One region of the Streptomyces sp. NPDC058691 genome, then DNA from elsewhere that is predicted to be linked to it. Evidence: riboswitches for the same ligand, from Rfam matches in the RefSeq annotation. Region 1 holds a riboswitch; the other holds the start of a gene.
What was found. A riboswitch is a leader RNA that binds a small molecule or an ion and turns the genes downstream of it on or off. The one in region 1 is predicted to bind glycine.
Positions count from the first base shown of each region.

Region 1 (14,433 bases):
CCCGGTGCAGGCCCATGATGGCCAGCGACGTGACGGACTTGCCGGAGCCGGACTCGCCGACGATGCCGAGGGTCTTGCCCTTCTCCAGCTGGAAGGACAGGCCGTCGACGGACTTGACCAGGCCGTCGTCGGTCGGGAAGTGCACCTTGAGGTCGCGCACCTCCAGGAACGCCGTGGGCCTGGACGCCGTCCCGGAAACCGGCTCGTTCGGCGCGGACTGCGCCTCGGCGCCGGTCTTCTGGATGGGGAGGTCCGTCATGAGAGCCTCACTCGCGGGTCGATCACGGCGTACAGCAGGTCCACCACGAGGTTCGCAAGGACGACCGCCATGGCGGCGATCAGGGTGATGCCCAGGATCACCGGGAAGTCCTTGTCGGAGATGGCCTTCACCGCGGCCTGGCCGAGTCCGGGCAGGCTGAACGTGGTCTCGGTGAGGATCGCGCCGCCGACGAGGGCGCCGAGGTCCATGCCGAGGATGGTGAGGATCGGGGTCATCGTGGAGCGCATGGCGTGCTTGCCGATGACCACGGGTTCGCGCAGGCCCTTGGCGCGCGCGGTGCGTATGTAGTCCTCACCGAGGATTTCCAGCATGGTGGCGCGGGTCATCCGGGCGTACATGGCCGCGTAGAGGAAGGCCAGGGTGATCCAGGGCAGCAGCATGCCGCCGAACCAGCCCGTCGGACTCTGGCTCAGTTCGACGTACTGCCCGTCGATCCAGTGGAACTTGAAGACGATCAGCGCCGCCGCGAGCATGCCGGTGAAGTAGATCGGCAGCGAGACGCCCGCGAGGGCGACGGTCATGAGGCCGCGGTCGAGCGCGGAGCCCCGCTTGAGGGCGGAGACGACTCCGGTGCCGACACCGACCAGCACCCAGATGACGACCGCGCCGGCGGCGAGGCCCAGGGTGACCGGCAGACGGTCCGTCAGGATCGGCCAGACGGCCTGCTCGCTGCGGAACGAATAGCCGAAGCACGGCGCGGCGCAGTGGGTGACGTCGACGCCGTTGGCGTAGTCACGCCCGGCCACCAGTCCCCACAGGAATTTGCCGAACTGGACGAGGATGGCATCGTCGAGGCCCATCTTCTTCCGGATGCCCTCAAGAGAGGCCGGGTCCGCCTGCTTCCCGATGAAGTAGGTCGCGGGGTCGACGCCGACCCATTTGGGGATCAGGAAGAAGATCCCGAAGGTCACCAGTGTGATGACCAGCAGCATGACGACGACAGCGAACAGTCGCCGAATGAGGTATGCAAGCACTGTGCTCGGCCCGGCGGCGGCCCGGGGGTTGTCCCCGGGCCGCCGCACGCGGCCATCACCTGCCCTTCGTGCCTAGCGGGTGTGGCACTCGATCGATTCGAGAGTTGTTACTGCACGCCCAGCGAGGCGTAGTCGTAGCGGCCGTTGTACGCGTCGGCCGTGTAGACGTTGGTCAGGCGCGAGCTGCGCCAGATGATGTTCTTCTCGAAGGTGAAGGGCAGGTAGTACGCGCCCTCGGAGACCTTCTGGTTGATCTGCTTGTAGACGTCGGCCGCCGCGTTGGGGTCGGTCTGCTGCAGCGCCTTGTCGAACAGGCCGTCGATCGCCTTGTCCTTGATCTCGGCGAAGTTGTTGTTGCCGCTCTCAAGGATGAACCGGCTGTCGACCAGCGGCTGGAGGAAGCCCTGACCGGACGGGAAGTCGGCGCCCCAGCCCATGATGATGATGCCGTAGCCCTTGGACTTGACCGTCTTCGGGGCACCGATGATGCCGGAGGTCTGGGCACCGTCGAACTCGTCGAGCTCGGTGGTGATGCCGACCTTCTTGAGCGACTCCTGCAGCGACTCGGCCGTGGCGACCTCGATCGGCTTGTTGTTGCGCACCGCGATCGTGGTCTTGAAGCCGTTCGGCTGGCCGCAGGCCTTGAGCTCCTTCTTGGCCTCCTCGACGTTGCCCGTGGTGTCCTTCAGGACGTTGTACGGGTCGTAGGCGCCGTCGGAGCCCTTGATGCCCAGCGGGAGCATGTTCGGGGCGATCGCACCGCCGGCCTGCGGGCCGCCGCGGGCGGTCTGCAGCGACTTGTGGTCGGCGGCGAGGATGACCGCCTTGCGGCAGTGGATGTTGTCCATCGGCTTGACCGTGGTCGGGAAGACCGCGTAGCGGATGAAGCCCGTGTCCGGGTTGTCGGCGTTGGCCTTGTTCTTGCCGAGGACCTCGGCGCGGGCGGCCTGACCGACGCCGGTGGCGTTGAGGTCCAGGTCGTAGTCGCCGTTGATCAGACGCTTGTCCATGTCGTCGGCGTTGGTGGTCAGCGTAACCGTGATCTTGTCCGGCAGCGCCTTGCGGAGGTCGTCGGTGGACGCGCTCCAGTTGGTGTTGCGGACCAGGACCATCGACTTGTTCGGCGTGTACGACTCGAACTTGTACGGGCCGCTGGAGAACGGCTTGAGGCCGTACTTGGCGCCGGTGTCCTTGGCCGCCGGGACCGGGGAGCCGGACGGCATCGCCAGCATCTGCTCGAAGTCGCTGTTGGGCGTCGGCAGGTGGAAGACGATGGTCTTGTCGTCCGGGGTCTCGATGGCCTTCAGGCCCAGCTTGTCGGCCGAGGTGTCCTTGTAGGGACCCTTGTACTCACCCTTGGGGTCGAGCACCTGCTGCAGGTAGATCGGGCCGCCGGAGATGACGTCCTGGGCCCAGATGCGCTCGATGCCGTACTTGACGTCCTTGGAGGTCAGCGCGGAGCCGTCCTCCCACTTCAGGCCGTCCTTCAGCGTGTAGGTGTAGGTCTTGCCGCCGTCGGAGATCTTGGCGTTGGCGGTGGCCAGGTCCGGCTTCAGCGTGGTGCTGGCCGTGCCGGGCTCCGGCGTGAAGGAGATCAGCTGGCGGGTGTAGTACCGGCTGAAGTCCCACATGAAGCCGTAGTAACCACGCTGCGGGTCCCAGGAGTCGGCATCCTGCGTGCCGACGAACTTGAGCGTGCCGCCCTTCTTGTCGGACACGCTGGCGACCTTGTTGACGGCCGCGTTGAAGCCCGGAGCCTTGGCGGCGTTGCCGTCGGACTTGTCACCGCCGCCGCCGCAAGCAGCGGTGGCGAGCAGGGTCGCGACCACGACGGCCGTCCCTGCGGCCAGGCGCCTCGATGAGCGTGGGGAAATCACTTTTTCGCAACCTCCGTGATTCGCGGTCCGCCACGTCGGCGGACCTGCGTTCCTATCGGTGAGAAGCCACCTGACGTGAGCGGCAGGGGCGGGTGTGCAAGGGCTAACGGGAGCCCTTCGGGTCCAGCGCATCCCGTACGCCGTCACCGAAGAGGTTGAAGGCGAGCACGGTGATGAAGATCGCCAGACCCGGGATCAGCATGAAGAGCGGGTCCGTCTCGTAGAAGGACAGCGCCTTGTAGAGCATCTGGCCCCATGAGGAGGTGGGCGGCTTCACGCCGACCCCGAGGAAGCTCAGGGCGGCCTCGGTGAGGATGTTGGTCGGGATCATCAACGTCGCGTAGACGGTGATCGGCGCGACCAGGTTGGGCAGCAGTTCGCGGAAGAGGATGTACCCGCGGCCGGCGCCCAGGCTGCGTGCGGCGTCGACGTACTCGCGTTCACGCAGGCTCAGGGTCTGGCCGCGGACGATGCGCCCGACGTACGGCCATCCGAAGAAGCCGATGACCACGACCAGGACGCCCATGCGAACGCCGGTGCCGCTGAAGCCGAGCAGCGAGTTCGGCATGACCGAGACCAGGGAGATGATGAACAGGAGCTGCGGGAAGGCCAGCAGGACGTCCATCACGCGGCCGATGGCGGCGTCGACCCAGCCGCCGAAGTAGCCGGCCACGATGCCGAAGAAGGTGCCGAGGACGACCGCCACGACGGCGGACAGGAACGCCACCAGCAGGGAGATCTGCGTTCCGTAGACGATGCGGCTGAAGACGTCGCGGCCGTTGACCGGCTCCACCCCGAAGAGGTAATCGCCGCTGATGCCGCCCCACTTGCCCGTGGGGGTGCCGAACAGCGGGTCGATCTTGTCCTCGTGGAAGTCGTTCGGCGGATGGCCGAACGCGCTCACGATCAGGGGCGCGAAGATCGCGACGAGGACGAGGAGGACGACAACGACGCCGCCCGCCAGCGCCACTTTGTCGCGCTTGAGGCGCATCCATGCGATACGACCGGGCGAACGGCCCTCGATCGCCTTCGCGGGTATGTCGGCGGCGACGTCGGCGACGGCCGTTTCAGCGGTGTCGTGCAGCGGTGCTGTCATGTCTCCTCGTGCATCCCCCTGCCGGCGGTGGCCGGCTTCGCCTGGCCGTCCGTCCGGGTCGACGGAGCGGACCGACCATGTCGGGCGCAGCTCTTGATGGTGGTGCGGTGGCGCTGGACTGTGTGTCGGTCGCGTGATGGATCGTTAGGGCTCGTGCGAGCCGGCCTTGAGGCGTGAGTCTTCAACGGCGCATCGATCAGGCGCCAGACCTGGCAGGGAAGCGATGCGCAACCGTGATGCGGTGACCCTTCGTCCGTTATTACCGCAGTGTTACGCGCGTTGACAGATCGCCGGGAGGGTTGCCGACTCGCTACCGTCGGACCCATGAATGATCGGCTGCGCGCGGTGTGCGACCTCATGGTCCCCGTGGTCAGGGAGATGGCAGGACTGCACGAGTACGACGGCCAGGTACAGGACCTGTCACCGGACGGCGTGCGGCGCGGGTTGTCCGCGCTGGCCCACGCGCGACGCCGCGAAGCGGCGCTTCCGGACGAACACGACGAACGGCACCTGTCGGTCTTCGAGGACACCCTCAGGGTCCAGTACGGCGAGCTGGAGCTGCACCGGCGGGACCCCTATCCCCATCTGTCGAACCTCGAACTGACCGCCTACGACCGGGAGTACGCGCCGCGGGAAGAGCTCGCCGAGGCCCGCAGGCGTCATCTGCTGCAGTGGCCGGACGCCGTGGACGCGGCGGTCGCGTCCCTCGACCGGGTGAGCGCGCCCGTCGCCGGGGCACTGCTCGGGGCGGTCCGCGGTCTGGCCGCCGGCCTCGACGCGGACCAGGAGCCGGAGGCCGGCCCCGCGCTCGCCGCCCACCGCCGCCTGGTGGACCACATCGCCCGCGCCGCCGAGACCGGCGATCCCGACCCGCGGCTCGGCGGTGACGCTCTCGCGGCACTGATGGGCAGTCAAGAAGGCCTGTCGGTCGACCTGTCGGCGCTCGCGGAGGAGGCGGAGCGCGAACGCGACCGGCTCACCGAGCTGTTGGCGGAGTCCTGCCGGCGGCTCGACCCGGAGCTCACCGTCGACGAACTGATCCCGCGTCTGCTCGCGGACCACCCCGACGCGGAGGGGGTGATCCCCGAGGCCGCCCGGCTCACCGAGGAGGTCATCGAGTTCACCCGGCGCCGGGGGCTGGTGCCGTGGCTCGACGGGGACTGCCTGGTGGGTCCCGCGCCGCCGTCGCGGCGCTGGTCCATGGCGATGATGACCTGGGCCGCCCCCGAGGAGGCCGACAGCGCCTCCTGGTACCACGTCACCCCGCCGGAACCGGACTGGCCCGAGGACGAGCGGGAGGAGTGGCTGTCGGTCTTCAGCCGCACCAGCCTGCCCGCGATCACCGTGCACGAGGTCGCGCCGGGTCACTTCGCCCACGGCCGGGCCCTGCGGCACGCGCCCACCCAGGTCCGGCGCGTCCTGCACTCCCTGTCCTTCTGCGAGGGCTGGGCGCACTACGTGGAGGAGGTCTGCCTGGAGGAGGGCTTCCGTTCCCGCGATCCCCGCTTCGCCATCGGCGTCGCCCTGGAGGCGCTCGTCCGCGTCACACGGCTCGCCTGCGCCATCGGGCTGCACACGGGGGCCATGACGCTGGAGGAGGCCACAGTCCGGTTCATGCGCGACGCCCGCCTCGCGCGCGCCGGTGCCGCCTCGGAGGCCCGCAGGGGCACCTTCGACGCGGCCTACGGGCGCTACACCTGGGGCAAGTTGGAGATCATGCGGCTGCGGGAGCGGGCCCGCCAGGAGTGGGGGCGGGACTTCACGCTGCAGCGGTTCCACACGTCCCTGCTGGAGCTGGGCAGCCCCCCGCTCGGACTGATCTCCGCGGTGATCTGACGGGCCCCGGGGGCGGCTTGGGGGGAGACCCCCCGCGAGCCGTCCCCGGACGGCTCAGTACCGCTGCGGCGCCCGGCCGTGGACGGCGCTCGCGGCACCGCCGCCCGCGTGCGCGTCGCGGTCGTAGAAGGGCTGCGCGGCGGCCCGCATCCACATGCCGACGGGGTCGTACTCGTCGGCGAGGGCGACGGCGGCGACGGGCAGTCCCTGGGGCACCGCGGCGAGGGCGGACTGCATCATCAGCCGCACCGTCTCGGCCGACTGGGAGCCGCTGTCGTAGAGGTCGACGCCGATCGCGAGATACGGCTCGCCGACGGCCGGCTGGACCCACGCGCGCCGCAGGGACCGCACCGCGGGGTTGCGGTGGGCCTGCTGGGACAACAGGGCATAGTACTGGGGGATCTGGAGTGCGGGCTCGGCTATCCGCAGCGGTCCCGCGGGGGCATGGTCCAGCCCGAGACCGATCCGGCGCAGATCGAGCCAGGGGACGCCGACGCCGCCGCCGGGGGCGTGCGGGTTGAGCCACAGGCCCCAGCGGTCCGGGAAGAGGGAGGCGGCGATCTCACGGCCGGACACGACCTCGTGCGCCCGGGTCCAGCCGCTGGCGGCCAGTTCGCGCGAGGAGGTCACGCAGGGGGCGTAACCGTAGCCGCCCACCTCCATGTTGCCGTACTGCGCGTCCGCGGCGCCGGGGCTGCCCTGCCACAGCAGCATCCAGACCTCGCCGTCGGCGAGGGCCCGCAGCAACGTCTCGTACGCGTCGAACCTACCGGGCGTCACCTGCCGGAGCGCATGCTCCAGCCCACTGTCCCCTCCCGCGCCCGCGACCACGTGACCCGCCCTTCCACCTCTGCGTCGTCTGCTGCTTCGCCTGCCGGACCAAGGTTATGCGCCGGTGCCGACAAAGAAGGGTCGCACGCGCTCGATCATCCAGTCCCCCACGGGGTCCTGTGCGACGTCGAGAAGGACGAGACTGACCTGCCACGGCACCGGGACGGCGCCGAGCGCGCGGCCGAGCGCGGTCATCGCGGCGACGCGGTCCTCCTCCTGCCAGCGGTCGAGCTCGACGCCGATGAAGAGCGCGGCCGGGTCCCCCTCGACGCTGGCCAGGGCGCGACGTGCGGTGAGGACGACCGGGGTGACGGCGAACTCGCCCGCGGCGGCGGCCAGGAACTCCACCGGCTCCTCGTCCGGCGAGGGCTCCCACAGCCGCACCCGGGCCCCGGTCGGCGTGCCGGGCTCGCGGTCGGTGCGGCACAGCTCCATCACGGCGGGCGGCGGCAGCGGAATCCCCACCGCGCCACCGGGGTTGACGGCGATGCCGACCTGGGGCGGCAGTCCGCGGGCGAACTCGCGCGCCGGGGCGACGGCGAAGTCCATGCCCTGCGCCGCGTGGAGGAACTGCTGCTCGGAGCTGAACACCGGGACGTAGGCGCCGCCGCCGAGTTCGATGGTGGGCAGGTCCAGGTCGGGGCTGCCGGGGCCGCCGCCGGCCGGCAGCGGGATCCACAACTCCGAGCGGCCGAGCACCTCCAGGACGCGGGCGGTCGCGCCCGGATCGCCGAGGGCGGCGGTGAGGACCTCCTCGAGTTCGTTGGCGGGCCAGGTGCCTGCGGCCTGTCCGCCGGCGAACGCCGGGGCGAACCCGTCGGGTATCCGCTGCCCAGGGATGTCCACTGCGTCTCGCCTCGCAAAATCCGGTCGTCGTGCCCTCACCCAAAACCCTATCCGCAGCAGGGCCCGAGGGACCCCCGCGGGCCCGGATCCGTCACACCGTGCGATCGTCCGGTTGCGAGGGGTCACGACTTCTCACAAGGTGGGGCAGGCAAGGACAAAACCCTCACTTGGGAGATTCCTCAATATGCGCATCACCAGGACCACCTCCGCCCTCATAGCGGCCGCCGTCTGCGGTTCGCTGACGATGGGCCTCACCGGCGGTGTCGCGAGTGCCCACGCCCCGGTCCGGATCACGGCCGTTCACCTGGCGCCTGCCGCCGATGCGGCGGAGACCGGCCGAGCCGACCTCATCGCCAAGCTGGGTGACACGCTGTCGATCGGCGCGAAGCTCACTCAGGAGGCCCAGGCCCAGGCTCCCGACTCGGCGAAGCTCGAGGAGCTGCGCCAGGGCCTGGAGGAGGCGACCCAGCAGCTGTCCACGGTCGTCGGCCAGGCGGCCGGCGCGGCCGACCCGTCGCAGACCTACCAGTCCGGCATCGACCCGGCGGCACAGTTCCCTGCCGGCCCCGCCACCGACCCGCAGTTCGCCGACGTGGCGCTGCCCGCCGACAGCAGCGAGCGCGCCGCGGACCCCGTGTCCGACGTCCAGAAGCAGCTCGACACGCTGGTGGCAGATGTCGCCGCGCTGCTGAAGGCGGCCCTGGCCAAGGACCTCGCGGGCGTGACCGCCGGTGTGACCAGGGTCGTCGCCGACCTGCAGGCGCTCCTGCTGTCCGTGCCGAAGCTGCTGACCGGTGCGCTTCCCCTTCCCATCACGCTGCCGCTGGACGACCAGTCGGCGCTGGACCCGCAGGCTCCCGAGGCCCTGGCGCCCCAGGACCCGGCCGCGGCTCCCCAGGCTCCCGAGATGCCTGTGGCGCCCTTCTCGCAGGTCCAGTAGTCCGCGCGATCACCGCACCATCGGCGCACCACCGTGGCGGCCCGGCCGCTCAGCCGTCGAAGTCGATGGCCTCGAGCCGCCGGGCCGCTTCGCGGTCCAGCAGCACCGCCGAGGTGCAGGCGGCCGGCAGCCGGCCCTCCTCGGCCGCGCGCAGCAGCAGCCGTGAGGCCCGCTGATGCCGGGCCATGGCGTACGCCGACACCCCCCGCCCCCGCGCGCGCTGCCCCTCGAGGGCGGCCTCCACGGGCACGTCGAGCAGCACCAGGTGCATCCCCCGGCCGCGGCGCCGCGCCTCCCGGCCGACCCAGGCCCGTACCCACGGCAGGGTGCCGCAGTCGTGCAGGGCCACGCCGGCGCCGGAACGCAGGGCCCGCCACAGCCCCAGGTAGTGCGCCAGCCGCACCAGGGGGCGGTAGACGGCATAGGGGAGCAGGCGGGGCATCCGTACCTGCCAGCGCTCGCGCACGTCCTGGGAGTCGATCAGCCAGGCGTCACCGGAGACGCGGCGCATCAGGGTGCTCTTGCCGCCGCCGGGGAGCCCGGAGACGATCAGGACGTCACCGGCCGGGTAGCGCAGCCGGCGTACCCGGGTGCGCCCCGCGCGCAGGTCGACCAGCCTGCTCGGGCGCACCGAGCGCCCGGCGCGGACCGCACCTCGGGGACGGACCGCCGGCCGCACGGCCGCCGGACGGGGAGCGGCCGGTGCCCCGGCCGTCGCGTACGCACTCTGCCACCGCACAGTCGCCCTCCCGGTGAGACTTTCAAGAAATGGTAAATCCTCGGTATGCGCCTACCCAGGGAAGCGACGCGGTGACAACACGATCGGGACCCGACCGGGACATCGGGGACACGGCCGAGACAAGGCCGGGCGGCCGTGCAATGATGGCGGCCTCAATCACATATCGGCCGTTCGAGGCCGCGCGGGAGAGTTCCCCGTTCCCGCCACGGCGGGCGGGGCGCCGAAGGAGCAAGTCCTCCCTTGAATCTCTCAGGCACAGATACCGCGCGTCCGAGGCACATCTGAAAAGCGGGCGAGCCCTCCCGGTCACGGGGCGGCCGCCCCACCCAAGGTGCAAACCCGGGCTCCTCCGCACGGAGGGTCGAGGTGAACCTCTCAGGTTCCGATGACAGATGGGGAGGGCAAGCCCCCTTCCTGTCATCGCCCGACTTGTCTTTCCATGTCCTTGGGAGCCCGCCCGATGAGTGAACCCCGCCGTACCGCGCTGGACGCCCTGCACCGTTCCCTCGGTGCCACCATGACCGACTTCGCGGGCTGGGACATGCCGCTGCGGTACGCCAGCGAGCGCGACGAGCACACCGCCGTACGGACCCGGGCCGGTCTGTTCGACCTGTCCCACATGGGCGAGATCACGGTCACCGGCCCCGCCGCGGGCGAGGCGCTGGACCACGCGCTGGTCGGCCACATCTCCGCGCTGGCCGTCGGCCGCGCGCGCTACACGATGATCTGTGCCCCCGACGGCGGCATCCTGGACGACCTGATCGTCTACCGGCTCGGCGAGCAGGAGTACATGGTCGTCGCCAACGCCTCCAACGCGCAGGTGGTCCTGGACGCGGTGACCGAGCGCGCGGCCGGCTTCGACGCCGCCGTGCGCGACGACCGGGACGCGTACGCGCTGATCGCCGTCCAGGGCCCGGAGTCCCCCGGCATCCTGAAGTCGCTGACCGACGCCGACCTCGACGGCCTGAAGTACTACGCCGGGCTGCCCGGCACGGTCGCCGGCGTCTCGGCGCTGATCGCCCGCACGGGGTACACCGGTGAGGACGGCTTCGAGCTGTTCGTCGCCCCCGCCGACGCGGAGAAGCTGTGGCAGGCGCTCACCGACGCGGGTGCGGACGCCGGCCTGGTGCCCTGCGGGCTGTCCTGCCGGGACACGCTCCGCCTGGAGGCGGGCATGCCGCTGTACGGGCACGAACTGACCACCGCCCTCACCCCGTTCGACGCCGGTCTCGGCCGGGTCGTGAAGTTCGACAAGCCCGGTGACTTCGTGGGCCGGCAGGCGCTGGCCGCCGCCGCGGAGCGCGCCGCGGCCGAGCCGCCGCGCAAGCTGGTCGGCCTGGTCGCCGAGGGCCGCCGGGTCCCGCGGGCGGGCTACCCGGTGGTGGCCGGCGGCGCCGTGATCGGCGAGATCACCTCGGGCGCCCCGTCCCCGACCCTGGGCAAGCCGATCGCGATGGCCTACGTGGACGCCGAGCACGCCGCGCCGGGCACCTCCGGTGTGGGCGTCGACATCCGCGGTACGCATGAGCCGTACGAGGTGGTGGCCCTGCCGTTCTACAAGCGGCAGCGCTGAGGCCCCGCCCGCACACCGGGCACAGCCGTCCCACCTGTCAAGACAGCCGTTCACCAGCACATCCCCTCATCCAGGAGAATTCACGCCATGAGCAACCCCCAGCAGCTGCGCTACAGCAAGGAGCACGAGTGGCTGTCGGCCGCGGACGCGGACGGCGTGTCCTCGGTGGGCATCACCGAGCACGCGGCGAACGCCCTCGGCGACGTCGTCTACGTCCAGCTCCCGACGGTCGGCGACTCGGTGTCCGCGGGTGAGACCTGCGGCGAGCTGGAGTCGACCAAGTCGGTCAGCGACCTGTACTCCCCCGTCTCCGGCGAGGTCACCGAGGTCAACGAGGACGTCGTCAACGACCCCTCCCTGGTGAACTCGGCCTCCTTCGAGGGCGGCTGGCTGTTCAAGGTGAAGGTGTCCGAGGAGCCCGCCGACCTGCTCTCGGCCGACGAGTACACCGCCTTCACCGGCAGCTGACCCCGCCGCGGCACCCCGCCGCCCCGCCCTGCCCACCACGACCTCCGGACGGATGATCCCCCAGATGTCGCTTCTCAACAGCTCCCTGCACGAGCTCGACCCCGACGTCGCCGCCGCCGTCGACGCCGAACTGCACCGCCAGCAGTCCACCCTGGAGATGATCGCCTCGGAGAACTTCGCTCCGGTCGCGGTCCTCCAGGCCCAGGGCTCGGTGCTGACCAACAAGTACGCCGAGGGCTACCCCGGCCGCCGCTACTACGGCGGCTGCGAGCACGTCGACGTCGTCGAACAGCTGGCCATCGACCGGGTCAAGGCGCTCTTCGGCGCCGAGCACGCCAACGTCCAGCCGCACTCGGGCGCGCAGGCCAACGCGGCCGCGATGTTCGCGCTGCTGAACCCCGGTGACACGATCCTGGGCCTGAACCTCGCCCACGGCGGGCACCTGACCCACGGCATGAAGATCAACTTCTCCGGCAAGCTCTACAACGTGGTCGCCTACCACGTGGACGCCGAGACCGGCCAGGTCGACATGGCCGAGGTCGAGCGCCTCGCCAAGGAGTCCCGGCCGAAGCTGATCATCGCCGGCTGGTCCGCCTACCCGCGGCAGCTGGACTTCGCGGCCTTCCGGCGGATCGCCGACGAGGTCGGCGCCTACCTGATGGTCGACATGGCGCACTTCGCCGGCCTGGTCGCGGCGGGGCTCCACCCCTCCCCCGTGCCGCACGCGGACGTCGTCACCACCACCACGCACAAGACGCTGGGCGGCCCGCGCGGCGGCGTCATCCTCAGCAAGGCCGAACTCGCCAAGAAGATCAACTCGGCGGTCTTCCCGGGCCAGCAGGGCGGCCCGCTGGAGCACGTCATCGCGGCGAAGGCGGTCGCCTTCAAGATCGCGGCGAGCGAGGAGTTCAAGGACCGCCAGGTCCGCACCCTGGAGGGCGCGAAGATCCTCGCCGAGCGGCTGACGCAGGCCGACGTCACGGCGGCGGGCGTCTCGGTGCTGTCCGGCGGCACGGACGTGCACCTGGTCCTGGTCGACCTGCGCGACAGCGACCTGGACGGCCGGCAGGCCGAGGACCGGCTGCACGAGATCGGCATCACGGTCAACCGCAACGCCGTCCCGAACGACCCGCGCCCGCCGATGGTCACCTCCGGCCTGCGCGTCGGCACGCCGGCGCTCGCCACCCGCGGCTTCGGCACCGAGGACTTCCGCGAGGTCGCCGAGGTCATGGCCGAAGCCCTGAAGCCGGGCTTCGACGCGGAGACGGCCAAGGCGCTCGGCGCCCGGGTCACCGCGCTCGCCGAGAAGCACCCGCTGTACCCCGGTCTGAAGTAGCGACCGTCACCCGTTGTGCGGGACCGCCCCGGGCGGGCGGTCCCGCACACTGGACCTTGCGCGCAACACCCGTGCGCGCGATCCGAACCACCCGGCGGCGACCCCGCCGGCCCCCGGCGGACAACGGGGTCCGCGAACCCGAGGAGTCCTTCACCGTGGCCATCTCCGTCTTCGACCTCTTCTCGATCGGCATAGGCCCGTCCAGCTCGCACACCGTGGGCCCGATGCGCGCCGCGCGGATGTTCGCCCAGCGCCTGAAGAACGACGGACTCCTGGCCGGCGTCGCCTCGGTGCGCGCCGAGCTCTTCGGCTCCCTCGGCGCCACCGGCCACGGCCACGGCACCCCGAAGGCGGTCCTGCTGGGCCTGGAGGGCGACTCCCCCCGCACCGTCGACGTGGACACCGCCGACGAGCGTGTCGAGCTGATCCGCGGCAGCGGCCGCATCAACCTGCTCGGCGCCCACGAGATCCCCTTCTCCGCCGACACCGACCTGGTCCTGCACCGGCGCCGCTCGCTGCCGTACCACGCCAACGGCATGACGCTCTTCGCGTACGACGACGCCGGGGTGCCCGTACTGGAGAAGACCTACTACTCGGTGGGCGGCGGCTTCGTCGTCGACGAGGACGCGGTGGGCGAGGACCGCATCAAGCTCGACGACACCGTGCTGAAGTACCCCTTCCGCACCGGCGACGAGCTGCTGCGCCTCACCCGCGAGACCGGCCTGTCCATCTCCGGCCTGATGCTGGAGAACGAGAAGGCCTGGCGCTCGGAGGCCGAGATCCGCGCGGGCCTGCTGGAGATCTGGGGCGTCATGCAGGACTGCGTGAACGCCGGCCTCACCCGCGAGGGCATCCTCCCCGGCGGCCTCAAGGTCCGCCGCCGCGCCTCCGCCACCGCCCGCCAGCTGCGCGCCGAGGGCGGCACCGCCGAACACGCCATGGAGTGGGTCACCCTCTACGCCATGGCCGTCAACGAGGAGAACGCCGCCGGCGGCCGCGTCGTCACCGCCCCGACCAACGGCGCCGCCGGCATCATCCCGGCCGTGCTGCACTACTACGTGAACTTCGTGGCCGGGCGGTCGACGCAGGCCGAGAAGGAGGACGGCGTCGTCCGCTTCCTGCTCGCCGCCGGCGCGATCGGCATGCTGTTCAAGGAGAACGCCTCCATCTCCGGCGCCGAGGTCGGCTGCCAGGGCGAGGTCGGCTCCGCCTGCTCCATGGCCGCGGGCGGCCTCGCCGAGGTCCTCGGCGGCGGGCCGGAGAAGGTCGAGAACGCCGCCGAGATCGGCATGGAGCACAACCTCGGCCTCACCTGCGACCCCGTCGGCGGCCTTGTCCAGATCCCCTGCATCGAGCGCAACGGCATGGCCGCGGTCAAGGCCGTCACGGCGGCCCGGATGGCGATGCGGGGCGACGGGCGGCACCACGTCTCCCTCGACAAGGTCATCAAGACCATGAAGGAGACCGGGGCCGACATGAAGGTCAAGTACAAGGAGACGGCGCGGGGCGGGCTCGCGGTGAACGTCATCGAGTGCTAGAAGAGCAGGCCCCGGCCGGCGCGTTCGTACCCTTCGGCGCTGTCGGGGCCTGCTTTGCCCGCGCGGCCGCGCTCAGACCACGATCTTGCGCGGGTTGAA
Region 1 covers NZ_JBHXSO010000038.1:31,916-46,348, reverse strand. The annotation lists gene ACFWVC_RS25295 (ABC transporter ATP-binding protein) at 1-259, opposite strand, end outside; gene ACFWVC_RS25290 (ABC transporter permease) at 256-1,254, opposite strand; gene ACFWVC_RS25285 (ABC transporter substrate-binding protein) at 1,362-3,083, opposite strand; gene ACFWVC_RS25280 (ABC transporter permease) at 3,235-4,227, opposite strand; gene ACFWVC_RS25275 (DUF885 family protein) at 4,552-6,063, shown strand; gene ACFWVC_RS25270 (enhanced serine sensitivity protein SseB C-terminal domain-containing protein) at 6,118-6,894, opposite strand; gene ACFWVC_RS25265 (enhanced serine sensitivity protein SseB) at 6,949-7,740, opposite strand; gene ACFWVC_RS25260 (hypothetical protein) at 7,925-8,680, shown strand; gene ACFWVC_RS25255 (AAA family ATPase) at 8,730-9,419, opposite strand; glycine riboswitch at 9,592-9,694, shown strand; glycine riboswitch at 9,696-9,821, shown strand; gene gcvT (glycine cleavage system aminomethyltransferase GcvT) at 9,880-10,992, shown strand; gene gcvH (glycine cleavage system protein GcvH) at 11,080-11,460, shown strand; gene glyA (serine hydroxymethyltransferase) at 11,525-12,796, shown strand; gene ACFWVC_RS25235 (L-serine ammonia-lyase) at 12,952-14,334, shown strand; gene ACFWVC_RS25230 (FAD-binding oxidoreductase) at 14,407-14,433, opposite strand, start outside.

Region 2 (14,433 bases), on a different contig from region 1:
CCGTCCGCGACGTCCACCCGGCCGGCGACCCGCTGACCGACCTCCCCGCGGAGGAACGGTTCGGCTTCACCGTCTCCCACGTCGAGGTCACCTACCGCGGACTCTGCCCGTCCTGCGCCTAGTCGCGCCGCTCCGGCGTGAGGTCGTCAAGTCCCCGACCGGCCGACGAGTTCGCCGGACCGCCCGGAGGGCCTGAGCGGCGGCCAGGCCGAACGGCGCGCTCCTGGCGCGCCGTTCGCGTCTCTTCCCGGGTCGCCTAGTAGTAGTGGCGACGGCCACCGATGGCATGCCCCATCGCGCCCAGCACCCAGAGCACGAGCCCGATGACCACGAGAATGATCCCGATGGTCCACAGGATCGAGATGCTCGCCAGGAACCCGATGATCAGCAGGATGACGCCAAGTACGATCATGATGCCCTCCGTTGGTCGATGGCACGACGCCCGGTTCCGCACGGTGCGAGCGGCATCCGCTCCGGTGCGCCGCGGGCACTCGCCCGATGTCCGTGCGCCTCACCGAGGTGTCTGTCCCGCCGTTCCGGAGTGCTGCGTGACCGTGCGGTCATCTAAATCACCTCATTCACCACATTCCGTTCCTATCGGGCGGCTACCCCGGTTCGCGCGGAACATCCCTGCCTCAATCTGTGGACTTTCCGGCCGGAGCCACGGCCGCCGGATTGGCCCTGTCGTGCGGCTTCACACCCCGCCTACGCTCATCCTCATGCGGATCCAAATCGTCGACGCCTTCACCGACCGCCCCTTCGCGGGCAATCCCGCCGGCGTGCTGCTGCTGCCCCACGCGGACGCCTTCCCGGCGGACGAGTGGCTCCAGTCCGTCGCCGCGGAGCTCAACCTCTCCGAGACCGCCTTCGCGCACCCCACACCCGACGCCCCCGACTCCGACTGGGCGCTCCGCTGGTTCACCCCGGCGGCGGAGGTGAACATGTGCGGGCACGCCACCCTGGCGACGGCCCACGCCCTGCACGCCAGTGGCGCAGCCACCGGCACCGTGCGGTTCAGCGCCCGGTGCGGGGTGCTGACGACCGGCACGGGCGCGGACGGCACGATCACGATGGACTTCCCGACCGCGCCGCTGACAGCGATCGAGGTGCCCCCCGGCGTCGCCCCGGCGATCGGCGCCGACGTGCTGTCGGCCCACGGGACCGGTGAGGACGTGGGCGATCTGCTGGTCGAGGTGGCCGACGAGAAGACCGTACGAGCGCTCGCCCCCGACCTGGCGAAGGTGGCCGCACTGCCGTCGAGGCGGGGCCTGATCGTCACGGCGCCGGCCGAGTCGCCCGCCGCGGAGGGCTACGACTTCGTCTCGCGGTGCTTCTTCCCCGTCCTCGGCATTCCCGAGGACCCGGTGACGGGCAGCGCGCACACCGCTCTCGCCCCGTTCTGGGGGGCGCGGCTGGGCCGCGACGAGCTGACCGGGTTCCAGGCCTCCGCTCGCGGCGGCCTGGTGCGGACGGCGCTGCGCGGGGACCGCGTCCTGCTCACCGGCCGGGCGGTGACGGTGGTCGAGGGCGAACTGCACGCCCACCCCTGACCCTCCGCGCGCTCACGCGGTGGGCAGCCATCCGACCTTGCCCGCCAGCAGCGCGTACCCGACGAAGGCCACGATGTCGATGAGCGAGTGGGCCGCCACCAGCGGGCCCACCCGCCCCCAACGGCGGTAGAGCAGCACGAAGACGACGCCCATCGCCATGTTGCCGAGCAGTCCGCCGATGCCCTGGTACAGGTGGTACGAGCCGCGCAGCACGCTGCTCGCGACCAGCGCCCCCATCGGCGTCCAGCCCAACTGGCCGAGCCGGCGCAGCAGATAGCCGACGACGATCACTTCTTCGAGTACGGCGTTCTGGATCGCGGAGGCGATGAGGACCGGGATCTTCCACCACACGTCCGGCAGGGACTCCGGCACGACGGTCAGATTGGCCCCGGAGGCCCGGGCCCCCAGGTAGAACAGCAGCCCCGTGCCACCGATGACGGCGGCGACCACCGCCCCGCGCAGCACATCGGAGCGCGGCCGCCGCAGGTCGAACCCGATCACCGGCATGCCCGTGCCCTCCCGCGCCAGCAGGTGGGCGACGAGCGCCACCGGGACCAGCGCGGTGGCGATCCCGAACAACTGCCACGACAGGTCAAGCCACGGGCGCCCCGGAGCCTGCGTGCCCACCAGGGTCGCGGCCTGGTCCTTCAGCCCGCCGGGTTTGGTGACGGAGCCGATGAAGCTGATGAGCGCCGAGAGCGCGCTGGCACCGAGCGACAGCGCGAGCACCAGCAAGGTCTCGCTGCGCAGCGTGCGCCGCTCCAGTCCGCCGGCGCCGCCGTTCCCGGCGCCGCCCTCGTCGATCGTCCTGCCGTCCACAGAGGCATCCACCCGCGCCATCCTGCCTCATCGGCCCGGCGGACGGCGTGAGCGGGTCCCGGCTCAGGGCTCCACAGGCCACTCGTGGACGGGCGCCCCGTCCTGCATCAGCTCGCAGTAGCGCACGGTCATCGCGGCCAGCGCGCGCTGCCGGTCCAGTCCGCGGTCCAGCTCCCGGTGGAAGACGGCGGCCTGCCACTCGGCACCGTTGGTACGCCGGCGGCAGCGGCCCTCGATGATCCCGAGATAACGGTCCCGGTCCACCGGGTCGATGCCCCAGCCGTCCAGCCCGGCGGCGGCCATCGGCAGCAGTTCCTCCAGCACGAGCTCGACGACGGGCACCTCGATCGTCCCGCTGCCGCGCGAAGACCTGGGCCAGCGCAGCACGGCCTCGATGCCGTGGCGGCAGGCCTCGTCGAAGTTGGACGCCGCCGCGGCGAACGGCAGACGCGTCCAGACCGGGCGCGGGGCCTCCGCCAGAGCCCGCACCAGGCCGTAGTAGAAGGCCGTGTTGGCCACGACGTCGGCGACGGTGGGACCGGCCGGCATCACACGGTTCTCGACCCGCAGATGCGGGACGCCGTCGACGACCGCGTAGACCGGGCGGTTCCAGCGGTAGATCGTGCCGTTGTGCAGGGTGAGTTCCTTCAGCTGCGGCACCCCGCCCTCGTCCAGGACGTGCAGCGGGTCCTCGTCCTCGCAGATCGGCAGCAGCGAGGGGAAGTAGCGCACGTTCTCGGCGAACAGGTCGTAGGCGGAGTCGATCCAGCGCTCGCCGAACCAGGTCAAGGGCCGCACCCCCTGGGCCCGGTGCTCCTCGGGACGGGTGTCCGTCGCCTGCTGGAAGAGCGTCGGGCGGGTCTCCCGCCACAGCTCCCGGCCGAACAGGAAGGGCGAGTTGGCGCCGAGCGCGACCTGCGGCCCGGCGACCACCTGCGCGGCGTTCCAGACGGCGGCGAAGCGGGCCGGGGTCACCTGCAGATGCATCTGCATCGAGGTGCACGCGGCTTCGGGCGCGATGGAGCCGGAGGTGCTCGTCAGACGTTCCACGCCGGCGATGTCGAGCGTGATGTCCTCGCCCCGGGCGGCAAGGATGCGGTCGTTGAGCAGGGTGTAGCGGTCGGCCCGGGAAAGGTTGGCGCCCACCAGGTCCTGCGCTCCGAGGGTGGGCAGGATTCCCACCATCACGATCTGGGCGCCGACCTCCCGGGCTTTTCTGTCGGCATATCCCAGTGCCATGCGCAACTCTTCGGCGAGGCGGTCCAGCACACGCCCGGAAAGCCGGTGCGGAGCGATGTTCACTTCGATGTTGAACTGCGCGAGCTCGGTCTGGAAATCATGGCTCGCGATGCGCTCCAGCACCTCCTCGTTCATCATGCGCGGCAGGCCGTCGCGGTCCGTGAGATTGAGTTCGATCTCCAGCCCCATGAGATTTCGGGGACGGTCGAACCGCTTCTCCTCCAGAAGCCGCTCCAGCCCCAGCAGGCACTGCTTGAGCTTCCTGCGGTAGCGCTGGCGGTCGGAGAGGTCGAACCCCGTGGCTGCGACCTTTTCCCCCATCGAAGGTTCCTCCTCGCGTGGGCCGTGATCACATCATGCCCAGGGTTGAGATCGATAACGCCCCCTGTGACGCACACGACCCGGTAAGCTGGCGGGAGCACCGTCTTCCGGCACATTCCGATGGCATGGAACATAATTCACGTGCCATCCGCGGGCCCCTCGTGAAAAACGTCGGCGAGATTCAGCCATCCGTGACGACGGGAAATGCCCAGCCCACCGGACCGGGAGACAGTCCTAATGCGGACCATTCGGCCGTTCAGGGTGACCTGGATCGGCCTTGCGGTTAATATCGCTGACGGCTAGACGAAACACTGCGCGAACACACCTCGTATATCCTCTGTTCACAGGCAGAGCCTCCGCGATCCGCCGCGCGCCCGCGACGCTCCGGCCACGGGAAAGGGATCCGCATGCCCACGCTGATTCCGAACGCCGCCACCCCCCGGCGCCCCTTGTGTTCGGCCTGCCCTGGCCTGCTGTTTCATCGCTGACAGCGCTGTCCGCACCCCATTGAGCACCCCCGCGTCTCCCCATGAGAGGCCGCCCACCATGCCGCTGCAGGTAGCTCCAGCCCCCGCACCCGCTCTGCGAAGCGTTCTCGCCGCACTCAGCTCGCCCACCGCCGTCCGCGAGGCCCGCACACCCTCTCTGCGTTCCGCGGCGGGGCCGCTCGTCGCCGAGCACCCGCTGCCGTTGCACGTGCTCGACCCCGTGATCGCCGGACCCGACGGGCTGCCGAGGGCGCGGCTGACCGGCTGGCGCTTCCACATCCACTCCGGGGAGCGGAGCGAGGCGGGGATCCCGTCGGCGGAGGGCCGGGGACGGGTGGTCGCCGCCGGGGAGACCATCCACACGCCGGACGGATGGGCGTTCTCGCACTTCCGCGAAGGGCCGTACCTTGCCTCCACGGAGCGCGCGCTGCTCCAGGCCGACGCCTTGGTCACGCCCTACCAGCCGCATCTGCTCTCGGTGCCGGGGCTGTACATGCTGACCCTGTGGCTGCACGGTGACATCGGCGCCGATGCCGGAACGGCTCAACCGGCCGCCACGGACCTGCTGATCCCCCTCGCGCCGGCCCCGCCCGGCATCGCGGCGCACCGTTTGCACCGGTTCTCCGACCTGATGCCCATGCTCACCCTGCGACTGGCGCCCCCGCCCCTGCTCGGCACCACCGCTTGACGGTTGCCTTCTGGGGCGGCGCTCGAACGCCTCCGTGACCGACCGGTCACGGAGGCGTTGCATTGTCCGGGCAACCGCCCGCCAGAGTGAAAGCGTCACCAACTATCGAGGGCTGCTCGCGCGAAATCCCTGCGGAAATCCGTCAGTAGAGCAACACTGGGACCGACCGACTGAACGGGGGACGGCCATGACTGAGGTTCCTACCCAATCAAGCCGTACGTCACACCACTCGCAGCGAAAGACATCGTCCATGTGCCCGCACCAGCCGCATTGCCCGTCCGCCGCCAACTCCGACCGGGAGGCCGCGCACATCGTCGCCAGCCACCCCGAGCAGGGCTGGAGTCTGCTGTGCAACGGCGTCCTGCTCTTCGAGGACACCGGTGAACTGCTCCCCGACGGACAGATCATCGCCCCGCACCGCCCGCTCGGCAGCGAGCACGTCGTCACCGCCGCATGACCCGCGAGTCCGGCGCGAAAAGGGGCCGACCCCGCTGACGAACAGCGGGGCCGACCCTTGGTGAATCTCCGGCCCGTCTTCCGGGCCTCAGCCGGGATTACGCGTCGTACGCGTCCAGCGGCGGGCAGGAGCAGACCAGGTTGCGGTCGCCGAAGGCCCCGTCGATGCGGCGCACCGGCGGCCAGTACTTGTCCGCGGCCGTCACGCCCGCCGGGAAGACCGCCTCTTCGCGCGTGTAGGAGTGGTCCCACTCCCCGCCCAGCGCAGCCGCGGTGTGCGGGGCGTTGCGCAGCGGGTTGTCGTCCTTGGGCCACGCCCCCGAGCCGACCCGCTCGATCTCCGCGCGGATGGCGATCATCGTGTCGCAGAAGCGGTCCAGCTCCGCGAGGTTCTCGCTCTCCGTCGGCTCGATCATCAGCGTCCCGGCGACCGGGAACGACATCGTCGGCGCGTGGAAGCCGTAGTCGATCAGGCGCTTGGCGACGTCGTCGACGGTCACGCCCGTCTCCTTGGTCAGCTCGCGCAGGTCGATGATGCACTCGTGCGCGACCAGCCCGCCGGGGCCGGTGTAGAGCACCGGGTAGTGCGGCTCCAGGCGCTTGGCGATGTAGTTGGCACCGAGCACCGCGACCTGCGTTGCGCGCTTCAGGCCCTCGCCGCCCATCAGGCGCACGTACGCCCAGGAGATCGGCAGGATGCCGGCCGAGCCCCACGGAGCGGCGGAGATCGGGCCGACGCCGGTCTCCGGACCGGCCGCGGGCTGCAGCGGGTGGTTCGGAAGGTACGGCGCGAGGTGAGCGCGCACCGCGACCGGGCCCACGCCGGGGCCGCCGCCGCCGTGCGGGATGCAGAAGGTCTTGTGCAGGTTCAGGTGCGACACGTCGCCGCCGAAGTGACCGGGCTTGGCCAGGCCCACCAGGGCGTTGAGGTTGGCGCCGTCGACGTAGACCTGACCGCCCGCGTCGTGGACGGTCGCGCAGATGTCGCCGATGTGCTCCTCGAAGACACCGTGCGTGGACGGGTAGGTGACCATGAGCACGGCGAGTTCGTCGCGGTGCTGCTCGATCTTGGCCCGCAGGTCCTCGACGTCGACCTCGCCGTCACCGGCGGTCTTGACGACAACGACCTTCATGCCGGCCATCACGGCACTCGCGGCGTTGGTGCCGTGCGCCGAGGAGGGGATGAGGCAGACGGTGCGCTGGGGGTTGCCGTTGGCGCGGTGGTACGCGCGGACGGCGAGCAGACCGGCCAGTTCGCCCTGCGAGCCTGCGTTGGGCTGCAGGCTGACCTTGTCGTAGCCGGTGACCTCGGCGAGGCGCTCCTCCAGCTCACGGATGAGCGTGAGGTAGCCCTCCGCCTGCTCGGCGGGGGCGAAGGGGTGCAGCGCGCCGAACTCCGGCCAGGTGACCGGCTCCATCTCGGTGGTCGCGTTCAGCTTCATGGTGCAGGAGCCGAGCGGGATCATGCCGCGGTCCAGCGCGTAGTCGCGGTCGGCGAGGCGGCGCAGGTAGCGCAGCATCGCGGTCTCCGAGCGGTGCTGGTGGAAGACCGGGTGGGTCAGGTAGTCCTCGTCGCGCAGCAGCCCGGCGGGCAGCGCGTCCTCGGTGACGGCGTCCAGGCGCTCGATGTCGGCATGGTCGCCGGTGACGCCGAAGGCGCCCCAGACGGCGGCCAGGTCGGCGCGGCCCGTGGTCTCGTCACAGGCGATGCCGACCAGGTCGCCGTCGACCTGGCGCAGGTTGACACCGGCCTCGCGGGCCGCGGCCACGACCTCGGCGGCCCGTCCCGGCACGCGGGCGGTGACGGTGTCGAAGAAGGCGCCTGTGGTCACCTCGACGCCGCCGGCCCGCAGGCCGGAGGCGAGGACGGCGGCGTAGCGGTGGGTACGGCGGGCGATCTGCGCCAGTCCGCTCGGGCCGTGGTAGACCGCGTACATGCCCGCCATGACGGCGAGCAGCACCTGGGCGGTGCAGATGTTGCTGGTGGCCTTCTCGCGGCGGATGTGCTGCTCACGGGTCTGCAGCGCCAGGCGGTAGGCCTTGTTCCCGTCGGCGTCGACGGAGACTCCGACCAGACGGCCGGGCAGGCTGCGGGCGTGGGCCTCGCGGACGGCCATGTAGCCGGCGTGCGGGCCGCCGAAGCCCATCGGCACGCCGAAGCGCTGGGTGGTGCCGACCGCGATGTCGGCGCCGAGCTCGCCCGGGGAGGTGAGCAGCGTCAGGGCGAGCAGGTCGGCGGCGACGGTGACGATCGCCCCCAGCTCGTGGGCCTGGTCGATGACGGGCTTCAGGTCGCGCACGGCACCGGAGGCGCCCGGGTACTGCAGCAGCACGCCGAAGACACCGCGCTCGGCGATCTCCGCGGGGATGCCGTCGGTCAGGTCGGCGACGACCACCTCGACACCGGTGGGCTCGGCGCGGGTCTCGATCACGGCGACGGTCTGCGGGAAGGTCTCGGCGTCGATCAGGAAGACGCCCTGCTTCACCTTGCCGACCCGGCGGGCCAGCGCCATCGCCTCGGCGGCCGCGGTGCCCTCGTCAAGCAGCGAGGCGCCGGAGGTGGGCAGACCGGTCAGGTCCGCGACGACCGTCTGGAAGTTGAGCAGCGCCTCCAGGCGGCCCTGGGAGATCTCCGGCTGGTACGGGGTGTACGCCGTGTACCAGGCGGGGTTCTCCATGACGTTGCGCAGGATGACCGGCGGGGTGAAGGTGCCGTGGTATCCCAGGCCGATCATGGGCCGCAGCACCTGGTTGCGGTCCGCGAGCGCGCGCAGCTCGGACAGCACCTCGGGCTCCGTGCGGGCGGCCGGCAGGCCCAGGGCCCCGGCGCTCTTGATGGTGTCCGGTACGGCTGCGGCGGTGAGCTCGTCCAGCGAACCGTAGCCGACCTGCGCGAGCATCTTGGCCTGCGCGGCGGCGTCGGGTCCGATATGGCGCTGCTCGAACGGGATGCCGCGCTCCAGCTCGGTGAGAGGGATGCGGTGGGCGGTCATCTGCGGAGGCCTCCTGGTCTGGCGCGACACGGCCTCCCCCTCTGTCATCTGCACCTGAGAGTTTCACCGTCCCGCGCGCGGAACGGCTTTCACCGTCGGTGAGGAACGGGCCGCCACGGACGGACTGCCCTTCCTGCTTTCCAGAGTGACCTCACCCATGCGGTACGGATGCCTGAGAGATTCCGGGGAGGGTTTGCTCCTTCGGCGCCCGGCGGCCGGTGCGTCGCACCGCCAGGACTCTCCCGCATGGGGTCGCCAGCCGCTGTCAGCCTACCAGCGGGGTTGGTTGAACGGTCATGTGACAGCGGACACCTTTCGTGCCTAAATAGGAGTAATCGCGACCAGTTGGAGGGACCGTGCAGACCGGTATCGATCCGCGGAGCCTGATCGGGCGCAGGGCCTTCGACCGCAACGGAATGAAGATCGGAACCGTCGACGAGGTGTACCTCGACGACGCCACCGGGGAGCCCGAGTGGGCCGCGGTGCGCACCGGCCTGTTCAGTCGTGACGCCTTCGTTCCCCTGGAGCCCAGCGAGTTCGGCGAGGACGGGCTGCGCGTCCCGTTCGACAAGGCACTGATCAAGGACGCCCCGGACTTCGGGGTGGGCCGTCACCTCTCCCCTGAGCAGGAACTGCAGCTCTACCACCACTACGGGATGAGCGGCCCGGGAGCCTTCCCTGGACCGGGGGACGAGCCGCCGCCCGACCGCGACTTCGGCAAGCTCGCCGGCGACAGCTGACCGTTCCGCCTGCGCCATCCCCGTCACCCGTCCTCCTCATCCGTCCCCGGATGACACCAGCGGCAGCGGCTCCGAGGGCTCGAGATCGGGGTCGGTCACCGCGAAGGTCCGCACCCGTCCCGGCAGCACCGACTTCGGTTCCTCGAAGCGCACGGTGACCCGGCCGACCCCGCTGCCCTGGACCCAGCCGGCGCCGTACTCGGAGTGCCGGACGTCCTGGCCGGGCGTCCAGCGCCGTTCCGTGACGGCCGGCGTCCCCGCGGCGCCGGCGCTCTCCGCTACGCCCTCGCCCGCCTCGGCGGCGCCCTCGTCGTCGGGGTGCGCCTCCTCGCGCTCGGCCGCCTGGGCGAACAGGTCCTCCTGCGTGAAATCCGCGAGCCCCGCCACGCCGACGCCGAGCAGCCGTACGCCGCCGGTGAGGTCCACGGCCTCCAGCAGCCGCTCCGCCGTCTCCCGGACGACGGTGAGGTCGTCGGTCGGGGCGCGCAGCGTCTCGGAGCGGGTGAGCGTCGTGAAGTCGTACCGGCGCACCTTCAGCACGACCGTGCGGCCGGAGCGCCCCGCCGCGCGCAGCCGCCGCACACAGCGGTCGGCGAGCCGGTCCACCTCCAGCCGGATCCGGACGCGGTCGGTGAGGTCGACGTCGAACGTGTCCTCGACGGAGATCGACTTGTGCTCGCGGTCCGGGACCACGGGCCGCTCGTCCACCCCCAGGGCCATGCCGTGTACATGCGCGCCGTGCGCCCTGCCCAGCAGCCGTACGAGCTCGGCCTCGCCCGCCTCCACGACCTCCCCGACCGTGGTGATGCCGCCCCTTCGCAGGTGCTCGGCCGTGGCGGGTCCCACCCCCGGCAGGGTGCGCACCTGCATGGGCGCCAGCAGATCGCGCTCGGTACCGGGCTCGATGACGACCAGGCCGTCCGGCTTGGCCTGCTCCGAGGCGATCTTGGCGAGCAGCTTGGACCCGGCGAGCCCGACCGAGCCGGTGAGCCCCGTGGCCGCCCTGATGTCGGCCCGCAGCCGCTCCCCCACTCGCCGCGGCTCGTCCCCGATGCCACCCGCCTCCAGGTCCACGAACGCCTCGTCCAGGCTCAGTGGCTCCACCAGGGGCGACAGCCGGGCCAGTATGTCCATGACGACATCGCTGACCTGCCGGTACACCCCGAAGCGCGGCACGAGGTAGGCGGCGTTGGGGCAGAGCCGGCGGGCGTGGGCCATCGCCATCGCCGAGTGGACCCCGTGCACACGGGCCTCGTACGAGGCGGTCGCCACCACACCCCGCGGGCCCAGCCCCCCGACGATGACCGGCTTCCCCCGCAGACTCGGCTTCGCGGCCTGCTCGACGGCGGCGAAGAACGCGTCCATGTCCAGGTGGAGGATGGTCGGCGCGCTTCTCACGTCACCGATGGTGCCCTACGGCACCGACACCCGCCGTACGCCTGTACGGCGCGGACGGGTGGGACGACGGCGCCGCCGGGCGGCCGCCCGGGTCAGACCGCGCGATTGCGGCGCCGGGCGAGTTCGTCACCGGGGTTGTGGCCGACCAGGGTCTCGCCGGTGTCGACGCGCTCGCCGTGCAGCTGCGACAGGCCGCTCTCCACGTCGCGCCACACGACGCCCACAGCGATCCCGAAGATGCCCTGGCCGCCCTGGAGGAGGTCGACGACCTCGTCGGGCGAGGTGCACTCGTAGACGGTGGCGCCGTCGCTCATCAGGGTCATCCGTGCCAGCTCGGCAGGACTGGTGGAGCGCAGGTGCTGCACCGCGGTGCGGATGTTCTGCAGGGCCACCCCGGTGTCGAGCAGCCGCTTGACGATCTTGAGGACGACCACGTCCTTGAAGCTGTACAGCCGCTGGGTACCCGAGCCGTAGGCCGGCCGGATGCTGGGCTCCACGAGCCCCGTGCGCGCCCAGTAGTCGAGCTGGCGGTAGGTGATGCCGGTCGCCGCGCAGGCGGTGGGCCCTCGGTAGCCGACGCTCTCGCCCGGCCCCTCCGGCTCCTGGCCGGAGACCTCCCCCGCGCCCCCGCCGGAGGCCACGGCCGCGTTGCGGGCCAGGGCCGCGCGCATCGGATACGGGCCGCCAGCGGCCATACCGTCGCCGGTGCTTCTCACGCCGACCTCCCGTCCCTTCGCACCCCTGAGGGCACGCGCACGTGCCATCGGGACTTTCCATCTCGACGGTAGGCAGTCACTCCGGGTGCGTCAACGATCGCCACGCTCGGCACGCCGAGTGATATCAACCCCTGGAGTGGTTTGCCGTATCCGTTCAGGGGGTAAGGCTCGTCGAATGGTCGGCGCCGGATCTCACTGGCTGCTGGTTCCGAAGTCCTCGGGCGAGATCTGATCGAGGAATTCCCGGAACTTCTCGACCTCGTCCTCCTGCTCGTCGGGGATGGCGATGCCGGCGTCGTCCAGCACACCGTCGCTCCCGTAGATCGGGGTTCCGGTCCGCAGTGCGAGCGCTATGGCATCGGAGGGACGGGCGCTCACCTCCACGCCGCTGGCGAACACCAGCTCGGCGTAGAACACGCCCTCGCGCAGGTCGGTGATCCGGACCTCGGTCAGCCTCTGGCCGACGGCCTCGAGCACGTCCTTGAAAAGATCATGGGTCAGCGGCCGCGCGGGCGTCATGCCCTGCTGCGCGAAAGCGATGGCGGTGGCCTCCCCCGGCCCGATCCAGATGGGCAGGTAGCGGTCGCCTCCCACTTCCCGCAGGAGCACAATCGGCTGGTTGGAGGGCATTTCGACCCGGACACCCACGACGTCGAGCTCGTTCACACAGCAACCCTAGGACGTGCTCGGCAGGTTTGGGTAGTCGGGACGGGCCCGGCCGGTCACCGGCCGGGCCGAGTCCCGGTCACTCAGCGTCAAAAGAGCCTGATCCTGAGGGCCGACTGGACCAGCGCCGCGTGCAGGCGCACCGACAGCGCCGCCAGCTCCCTGGCGGTGGCCTCGGCGTGCGTCCTGGTCTGCGGATTGCGGTGCAGGCGCAGCGGGGCGACGACCTGCTCCACCAGGCCCGCCTCGCGGTCGGCGGCGGCCTTCACAGCGCGTAGGTGGCGCGGTTCCAGCCCGAACCGTCCCAGATCGGCCACGAGCTTGGCGATGTTCACCGTTTCGGCGTCATAGTCGCCGTCCGAGCCGGCCTCCACCAGCCCGTACGCCTCCCACTGCGCCAGTTCGGCGTCGTCGGCGCCCGTGGCGGCCATCAGTTCGTCCCGGCCGATCCGCAGGCCCAGGCCCGAATCCGGCTCGATGGCACCGGCCTCCAGCAGTTCGCGCGGCTCCGCGGGCGCGGGCAGCGGCAGCGGCTCGCCCCGGTCCAGGGCGTCCAGGTGCTCGCGGATCACTTTGAGCGGAAGATAGTGGTCCCGCTGCATCCGCAGCACGTGACCCAGCCGCTCGACGTCCCTGACCGAGAACTTCCGGTACCCGGACGGGGTGCGATGCGGTTCCACCAGCCCCTCCGCCTCGAGGAAGCGGATCTTGGAGATGGTGACCTCGGGAAACTCCTCACGCAATTCGTTGAGCACCGCTCCGATGCTCAGCGGTCTGTCCTCCGCGGTGGCGGTGCCGTTGCCGGCACCGCCCGACGGTGTACGAAGCATGAACCTTCCCTCGCGGGGTCAGGCGCCCCACTGGCTTGCGTAGAAGACCAAGCGGTACTTGCCGATCTGGACCTCGTCACCACTGGCCAGGGTCACCGAGTCGATGCGCTCCCGGTTGACGTAGGTGCCGTTGAGGCTGCCGACGTCGGAGACCGTGAAGCTTCCGTCCTGGCCCCGCCGGAACTCGACGTGACGGCGGGAGACCGTGACGTCGTCCAGGAAGATGTCGCCTTCCGGGTGGCGCCCGGCCGTCGTCAGCTCACCGTCCAGCAGGAAGCGACTGCCCGAGTTGGGGCCGCGGCGCACGACCAGCAGCGCCGAGCCCGGGGGCAGCGCGTCGACCGCCGCCTGGGCCTCCGGGGACAGCGCGGGAAGCACGGTCTGACCTGTGACCTCGGCCTCGTAGGCCTCCAGGCCGGAGATCGAGATCGTGGACGTGGTCTCGGAGGCACGTTCCGACGGCACCGCGGCACGCAGCGGCGCACCACAGTTGGAGCAGAAGCGGCTCGCTTCCGCGTTCTGGAAACCGCACCGCGTACAGACCGGCAAGGACCCTCCACCCGTGCTAGAGGCTGATGGTTGCTCGAAACCTATGCGCCCCGATGCGGCAGGGTCAACAGAAACCGCACCATGACCGCCCGAAATGTCGCCACCCGGAGCAGCACCCTGCTCCCGGAACAGCGGGCGCTCCTCCCCCATGGCCTCATCTTGCGCGTGCCGTGGCGCACGGTGACGTGCCGTAGGACTGTCACCGGCCGGACGCGCACTCTTGCCGAACCACTTACCGAACAACTTCACGGGCGATTCCCCTTGAACGACACAGACCCGCCCGTGGGGCAGGACGAACCCTCAGTAACGACCAACACACAGTTTCCCTCACGCACCACCCCAACGGTGCGGCGACCCCCCGCATTCTCCTGCCCTCCCCGGTGCACCCCCACTCGTACCGGCCTCACCGGGATGACGACTGAGCGTAGTCAGGCTGCTCCGGCGGCCGCAAGGCATCGACGACGATCTTCTGCGAACGCGTCACATCGACCGTGGCCTGCTCCTTCTCCAAAGTCTGTACCACGCCTCCCGGGATGTTCAGGGCCGGTTCGAGATCCTGTGGATTACCGATGACCTTGAAGCGGTAGGGCTGGGCGACCTTGTGGCCGTCGATCTCCACGGCGCCGTCGGCACCCTGGGTGAAGTACGTGTCGGCGACCACCCGGAGGTCGTTGATCTGGATCGCCTCGGCCCCGGCGGCGCGGAGTTCCTGCAACGTGTCCAGCAGCATGTCCGGCTCGACCCCGCCCTTGGAGTCGGTGATCGTCAGCGTGATGCCCGGGCCCTGCGCCGCGACCGTGCCCGCCAGCACGCCGAGTTGGGCGGCCTTCTGCTCGGTCTGCTTCCGGGCCTCCTCGGCCTGGTTGGAACTGTTCTCCAGCTCCCGGCGCTGGTCCTCGAGGCGCTGCTTCTCGTCCTCGAGCCGCTGCGTGCGGTTGTCGAGCTCGTCGAGGATCCGCACCAGGTCCTCCTGACGGGCA
Region 2 covers NZ_JBHXSO010000084.1:5,304-19,736, reverse strand. The annotation lists gene ACFWVC_RS35695 (Fur family transcriptional regulator) at 1-122, shown strand, start outside; gene ACFWVC_RS35690 (DUF6131 family protein) at 257-412, opposite strand; gene ACFWVC_RS35685 (PhzF family phenazine biosynthesis protein) at 720-1,550, shown strand; gene ACFWVC_RS35680 (CPBP family intramembrane glutamic endopeptidase) at 1,563-2,390, opposite strand; gene ACFWVC_RS35675 (glutamate--cysteine ligase) at 2,433-3,929, opposite strand; gene ACFWVC_RS35670 (hypothetical protein) at 4,476-5,105, shown strand; gene ACFWVC_RS35665 (DUF5999 family protein) at 5,356-5,562, shown strand; gene gcvP (aminomethyl-transferring glycine dehydrogenase) at 5,660-8,554, opposite strand; glycine riboswitch at 8,705-8,809, opposite strand; gene ACFWVC_RS35655 (PRC-barrel domain-containing protein) at 8,911-9,294, shown strand; gene ACFWVC_RS35650 (DNA polymerase IV) at 9,331-10,692, opposite strand; gene ACFWVC_RS35645 (MerR family transcriptional regulator) at 10,785-11,456, opposite strand; gene ACFWVC_RS35640 (bifunctional nuclease family protein) at 11,601-12,074, opposite strand; gene ACFWVC_RS35635 (MerR family transcriptional regulator) at 12,164-12,904, opposite strand; gene ACFWVC_RS35630 (FHA domain-containing protein) at 12,923-13,744, opposite strand; gene ACFWVC_RS35625 (DUF881 domain-containing protein) at 13,857-14,433, opposite strand, start outside.
Region 2: it holds a riboswitch for glycine, as region 1 does, so the genes downstream of both, gcvP (aminomethyl-transferring glycine dehydrogenase) here and gcvT (glycine cleavage system aminomethyltransferase GcvT) in region 1, are expected to answer to the same signal.